Regions from separate parts of the Cronobacter universalis NCTC 9529 genome, predicted to be linked through region 2. Evidence: predicted binding sites of a transcription regulator. Region 2 holds the regulator's gene; the other holds the start of a gene.

Region 1 (3,567 bases), 1.7 Mb from region 2:
TGCGTTGTGCAAAGCGTATTTTGCGAGTTCTTAAGTGAGGGTACTACTGCAGGGGAGAAAAATGTTAACGATATGGATATTGGGATATGTGCTGCTTAACGCCGTGCTCATGGTAAGGGATATGCGTGATGGTCTGTTACCTGACAGCCTCACCTGTCCCCTCCTCTGGCTAGGCCTTTCTTATCATCTTATTTTTCACCCGCAACGTCTGGCGGATGCTGTTACTGGTGCGCTGGCCGGATACGTTTCATTATGGTTGTTCTACTGGGCCTACCGCTGGCTGCGCGGGCATGAAGGGCTGGGATATGGCGATCTAAAATTTCTGGGGGCGTTGGGCGCCTGGCACGGGTGGCAAATGCTTGGCCTGCTGCTCGTTATCGCGTCTGTACTTGGGCTTATTGCCGCCGTGCTGCTTCACCATACAAACGGAAAGGTTCTTTTACGTAAAACCCCGCTACCTTTTGGGCCGTTCCTGGCGATAGCGGGATTGGTGTGCGGTGGCGCCATGTTCCAGATAGAGAATCTGTGAACGTTAGCTTTGCTCTTTAATCTGGGACTGAATGTAATTCTGCAGACCAATTTTACCGATAAGATCCAGCTCGGTTTCCAGCCAGTCGATATGGTGCTCTTCATCTTCCAGGATTTTGATCATGATATCCCGGCTGACGTAGTCATGAATCGAGTCTGCATAGGCGATCGCTTCACGCAGATCTTTTGCCCCTTCCATCTCAAGCGTGAGATCGGAGCGCAGCATTTCTTCTACATCTTCGCCTATGTGTAACTTGCCCAGATCCTGCAAGTTGGGGATACCTTCAAGGAATAAGATACGCTCGATATAAATATCGGCGTGCTTCATCTCATCAATGGACTCGTGATACTCAACATCGTTGAGGCGCATCAGGCCCCAGTTTTTGAACATTCTCGCATGGAGAAAGTATTGATTGATTGCGACAAGCTCGTTTCCCAATAATTTATTGAGATAATTTATTATCTTGATATCACCTTTCATTTTGTTTCCCTCCGCTTCCACTACATGAAGCGTAGATGGGCTGGCGAGGAAGTCAAAATCTCAGGTTATGCAATTTCCTGGTATTCCGGTATTTGCATGAGCTCGTCTTGCATAATTTCACGCGCCGCACGGACACATTTACCGCACTGATTCCCGATCGGCATAAATTTACGCAACTGCTGGAAGGACTGAGGATGGTGCTGGCGTACCGCCTGCCGTATTTTTTTATCGCTGATGCCATTACACAAACAAACGTACATGATAACTCCCGTTCAGTTTATGCACAGAGTGTAAATGAGAATGGTTATGATTACAACGAGGCCTGAACGGACTTTTATCTGGTAAGAAGCATTTAATGCGTGGAAAAATAGCAGCCAGGCTACTTTCCCTTATAAAACAAAAAGGGCGCCGAAGCGCCCTTTTCAGCTCTTAAGCAATTAGCCCAGAACTTTAGCAACCACGCCCGCGCCAACGGTACGGCCGCCTTCGCGGATTGCGAAACGCAGACCGTCGTCCATCGCGATCGGGTGGATCAGGGTAACAACCATTTTGATGTTGTCGCCCGGCATTACCATCTCTACGCCTTCCGGCAGTTCGATGGTGCCAGTCACGTCAGTCGTACGGAAGTAGAACTGCGGACGGTAGCCTTTGAAGAACGGAGTGTGACGGCCGCCTTCGTCTTTGGACAGAATGTACACTTCAGATTCGAACTTGGTGTGCGGCTTGATGGAGCCCGGCTTGGCCAGTACCTGACCACGTTCGATTTCTTCACGTTTGATACCACGCAGCAGAACACCTACGTTCTCGCCCGCACGGCCTTCGTCCAGCAGTTTGCGGAACATTTCAACGCCGGTACAGGTGGATTTCGCGGTGTCTTTGATACCCACGATTTCAACTTCTTCACCCACCTTGATGATACCGCGCTCTACACGACCGGTAACAACGGTACCACGACCGGAGATGGAGAATACGTCTTCGATCGGCAGCAGGAACGGCTTGTCAATCGCGCGCTCCGGTTCCGGGATGTAGGAATCCAGGTGACCAGCCAGCTCGATGATTTTCGCTTCCCACTCTGCGTCGCCTTCCAGCGCTTTCAGAGCAGAGCCACGAACGATCGGGGTGTCGTCGCCCGGGAAGTCGTACTGAGACAGCAGCTCACGCACTTCCATCTCAACCAGTTCCAGCAGCTCTTCGTCATCAACCATGTCACATTTGTTCAGGAACACGATGATGTACGGAACGCCTACCTGACGACCCAGCAGGATGTGCTCACGGGTCTGCGGCATCGGGCCGTCAGTCGCAGCAACAACCAGGATAGCGCCGTCCATCTGAGCAGCACCGGTGATCATGTTTTTCACATAGTCGGCGTGGCCCGGGCAGTCAACGTGCGCGTAGTGGCGAGTCGGGGTGTCGTATTCAACGTGAGAGGTGTTGATGGTGATACCACGAGCTTTTTCTTCCGGCGCGTTATCAATCTGGTCGAATGCACGAGCAGAACCACCGTAGGTTTTCGCCAGAACGGTAGTGATGGCAGCAGTCAGGGTAGTTTTACCATGGTCAACGTGGCCGATAGTACCGACGTTGACGTGCGGTTTTGTACGTTCAAATTTTTCTTTAGACACGGCTATATTCCTTACTATAGTGCCCCCTCGCCGAGAGGGCACGGGACTTTGGTTTTAACCCTGCGGCTTATTTGCCACGGGCTTCGATAACGGCCTGAGCAACGTTGTTCGGCGCATCATCATACTTCAGGAATTCCATAGTGTATGATGCACGACCTTTGGTCAGAGAACGCAGCTGAGTTGCATATCCGAACATTTCAGACAGCGGAACTTCAGCGTGGATCTTAACGCCAGTTACTTCGGATTCCTGACCACGCAGCATACCGCGACGACGGCTCAAGTCACCGATAACGTCACCAGTGTTCTCTTCCGGAGTTTCTACTTCAACCTTCATGATCGGCTCAAGCAGAACTGGTTTTGCTTTCTTAAAGCCTTCTTTAAAGGCGATAGAAGCTGCCAGTTTAAACGCCAGTTCAGAGGAGTCAACGTCGTGGTAAGAACCGAAATGCAGACGAACACCCATGTCAACAACCGGGTAACCAGCCAGCGGACCAGACTTCAGCTGCTCCTGGATGCCTTTATCAACGGCCGGGATGTATTCGCCAGGAATTACACCGCCTTTGATGTCGTTGATGAACTCGTAGCCTTTCGGGTTTGAGCCCGGCTCCAGCGGGTACATGTCGATAACAACATGACCGTACTGACCGCGACCACCAGACTGCTTGGCGTGTTTACCTTCAACATCGGTAACTTTCGCGCGAATCGCTTCGCGGTAAGCAACCTGAGGTTTACCGACGTTCGCTTCAACGTTGAATTCACGTTTCATACGGTCAACGATGATGTCGAGGTGCAGTTCACCCATACCCGCGATGATGGTCTGGTTAGATTCTTCGTCAGTCCATACGCGGAATGACGGGTCTTCTTTAGCCAGACGGCCCAGAGCCAGACCCATTTTTTCCTGGTCAGCTTTGGTTTTCGGTTCAACCGCGATAGAGA
Region 2 (3,567 bases):
AGCTACTTTGGCGCGGAAGTGAGCAAGCTTGTCAAAGCCCACGGCATCGACACCATGCAGGCGTGGCAGGACGGGCTTAAGGACGCGAAAGACGCCAGCGCGTTCGCGACCCCGCATGTTAACGTCAACTTCTGGGACTCGCTCTACTGGGGTGGTTTCGATACGGCGAACGACTGGGCAAATAAAGGTTTCCGCGTGGTGGTCTCTAACCCGGATTATGTTTATCTCGATTTCCCGAACGAAGTAAACCCGGCGGAGAGCGGTTACTACTGGGGTACGCGATTCAGCGACGAGCGCAAGATTTTCAGCTTCGCGCCGGATAACCTGCCGCAAAACGCCGAGACCTCCGTCGATCGCGACGGCAATCCGTTCAGCGCCAAATCCGACAAGCCGTGGCCGGGCGCGTATGGCCTCTCGGCGCAGCTCTGGAGCGAAGTCGTGCGCACCGATAAACAAATGGAGTACATGATGTACCCGCGTCTGCTGGCCGTTGCGGAGCGCGCCTGGCATCGCGCCGCCTGGGAGCAGGATTATCAGGCAGGACGCGAATATAAAGGCGGCGAAACGCATCAGGTGGATGTGAAAGCGCTGCATGAGGACTGGACGCGCTTTGCGAACCTGGCGGGCAGCCGCGAACTGCCGAAGCTTGAAAAAGCGGGCGTGCAGTTCCGTTTACCGGTGCCCGGCGCGCGCGTTAGCGAGGGCGTGTTGCAGATGAACAGCAGCCTGCCTGGCGTTGCGATGGAGTATTCCACCGACGATGGCGCGCGCTGGCTGCGTTATGACGCCGCGAAGCCGCCACGCGTCACAGGCGCGGTGCAGGTGCGCAGCGTCAGCAGCGACGGTAAGCGCTACAGCCGTGTGGATAGCGTACAGCCATAACGCAGCGTAATTAAAAAGCCAGCCTCCGGGCTGGCTTTTTCGTGAGGGACGCAAGGCTTACAGCGCGTCAGGCAGATGGTAAACCGCGACCAGCTTGCCTTTGCTTATCTCAATATTCTTCGCGCTGCGCAGTTGAGAAAGGGTTTTCATCACCATGCTACGGGAAAGATTAGTTTTTTTAACAATATAATCCGCCACGTTAATGCGGTTGCGCATGAACTCATCCATCGCCGCCAGGCAATCAATATTGGCTTTAATCATACTGAAGCTGTTTCTGCCGATCATAATTTCTTCGCGATAGCAAAGCGTATTAATAATCCATGAAGACAAAATAAGCAGATGTAACTGACAGTGATTTTTCTCAATTTCCTGCATGAAATAATCAAAAGGAATTAACTGATAATGACATTCAGAATCAGCCTGTAATTTTGCGAATTGGGATTTACCTAAATTCCTGGCGAGACCAAGGACGGAGGGCGCGCTGCTTTTTTCCAGAAGCAGCCGGTCGCTCTGGCGCATCAGAGAGAACTGACCGCCGCGAATGATGCAGATCTCCCCGTCCCGCAGGGGGATGAGCGTATTTTTTTCCGCACGAGACCAGCTACCATAGCTATTGAAAATATCCGCGATACGGTAAATCTCAGCAAGCGGTTTAGGGGGTAAGACCATATGGGTTACCTTATATAAAATAAAATTAAATCGTTGCTGTATCTTAATGGATGGATTTTTATTGCTGCAATAAGGCGCAGGAGAGATAAAAGAACAAACAGGGATAATCTGATGCCTAAGCGATTGAGCGGCAAAGATATTTATCTTTTCTGAATTTCAATTTAATAAAATATATGTGGTTTAATTAAGCATTGTGCGCTGTATTAAAACACTATCACTATTTAACTCTATCTAAAAAAATACATTTCTATTTTCGGAGCAGCGTTTTCAGGCAATAAAAAAGCCGACAGATGTCGGCCTGGATGATGCAGTGTGCGAGTGTTATTTCCCGCCAGCCTCGTGGGCGTGTTCGTTTTCGCGGCAGTCGCCGTCCGCGCAGTGACCATACAGATAGAGACTGTGGTTGGTCAGGCGGATGCCGTGACGCGTGGCGATCTCACGCTGACGGGCTTCAATGGAGTCATCGCTGAACTCGATCACTTTGCCGCAATCGAGGCAAATCAGATGATCGTGATGATGCTGTTGCGTCAGCTCGAAAACGGATTTGCCGCCTTCGAAGTTGTGGCGAGTGACGATGCCGGCATCATCGAACTGGTTAAGTACGCGATAGACCGTGGCAAGGCCAATCTCTTCACCCATGTCAATCAGACGCTTATAGAGGTCTTCCGCACTGACATGATGATTGACCGGTTCCTGCAGCACTTCGAGGATTTTTAATCGAGGAAGCGTGACTTTCAGGCCGGCCTTCTTTAATGCGGTATTGTTGTCAGTCATGCGGAATCTGTCCTGTTGCTTAACGACTCGCTCCGGAAGGGAGCGATACATCGGATACGCCGAAGATGAATGCGTCTCATTATAGAACTGACATGCCTAAATGAAAACCGCAAGCGTCCGGCAAAAAAGAGCTTAAAAATCGTGGGCCAGCCAGCGTTTTTTACGTGGAGGGCCTGATAATTAAGGAAGCTATTGTACAGCGTAGTGAGGGAAAGTTAAAAATTTGTAGCAATTATTTTCATTGCTTTTATCTATCAAACGGCGCGGAACGGTGCCCGCGCCGCTTATCATCAGGCGTTGATGATTTCCTGCAGATGTAGCTCTTCGGAAACCTGTTTGACCCATTTTTCAACGCGTTCCGCGGTCAGCTCCGGCTGGCGGTCTTCGTCAATCGCGAGACCGACGAAGTGATCGTCGTCCGCCAGGCCCTTGGAGGCTTCAAAGTGGTAGCCTTCGGTCGGCCAGTGGCCAACGATGGTCGCGCCGCGCGGCTCGATAATGTCGCGAATGGTGCCCAGCGCGTCGCAGAAGTATTCTGCGTAATCTTCCTGGTCGCCACAGCCGAAGAGAGCTACCAGCTTGCCGTTGAAGTCAATTTCTTCGAGCGTCGGGAAGAAATCATCCCAGTCGCACTGCGCTTCGCCGTAATACCAGGTCGGGATGCCAAGCAGAAGAATATCGAATGCTTCCAGATCTTCTTTGCTGCTTTTGGCAATGTCATGCACTTCAGCAACGTCTTTCCCGAGCTGTTTCTGGATAATTTTTGCGATATTTTCGGTATTGCCGGTGTCGCTGCCGAAAAAGATGCCTACGATTGCCATAAGAAGAATAACCTCTTGAATCTAAATGTGATGGTGCTGGCATAACGCCCACAGATAGGGCAATCATAGCAGAACAAAAGAGGGTGCGGAAACGGTATCAGGCGCCGGGTGCACTCTCTGCTACATTGCCCCGTCCTTTTGGGTAAAATTCAGACCAGACCTTACTCCTGCAAGGCTTTCAGCTGCGCGAGCAGCATCGCTTCTATCAGCTCGCTGCGGCTGATATTGCGCGCCTGCGCGAGATGGTTCAGCGCGTCTACCGCGTCGGCGTTCAGCTTCAGCTCCACGCGCTTAAGCCCGCGAACTTTGTCACGTTTAAGCTGGTTGCGCTTATTGATGCGCAGCTGTTCGTCGCGCGACAGCGGATTGGTTTTCGGTCTGCCCGGACGGCGTTCATCCGCGAAGAGATCGAGCGTTGTGC

The links. The regulator Fur, encoded in region 2, represses iron uptake genes when iron is present. The targets are predictions, from matches to a motif close to ATAATAATGAGAACNACTATCAA.
Region 1: bfd (bacterioferritin-associated ferredoxin) is a predicted target of Fur. The motif match lies at 1,304-1,326, and genes of this name have one in related genera.

What each region holds. Positions count from the first base shown of each region.
Region 1 covers NZ_CP012257.1:3,891,940-3,895,506, forward strand. The annotation lists gene AFK65_RS17980 (prepilin peptidase) at 62-529, shown strand; gene bfr (bacterioferritin) at 533-1,009, opposite strand; gene bfd (bacterioferritin-associated ferredoxin) at 1,075-1,269, opposite strand; gene tuf (elongation factor Tu) at 1,447-2,631, opposite strand; gene fusA (elongation factor G) at 2,699-3,567, opposite strand, start outside.
Region 2 covers NZ_CP012257.1:1,305,981-1,309,547, forward strand. The annotation lists gene AFK65_RS05955 (beta-N-acetylhexosaminidase) at 1-882, shown strand, start outside; gene AFK65_RS05960 (helix-turn-helix domain-containing protein) at 940-1,551, opposite strand; gene fur (ferric iron uptake transcriptional regulator) at 1,873-2,325, opposite strand; gene fldA (flavodoxin FldA) at 2,616-3,146, opposite strand; gene ybfE (LexA regulated protein) at 3,308-3,567, opposite strand, start outside.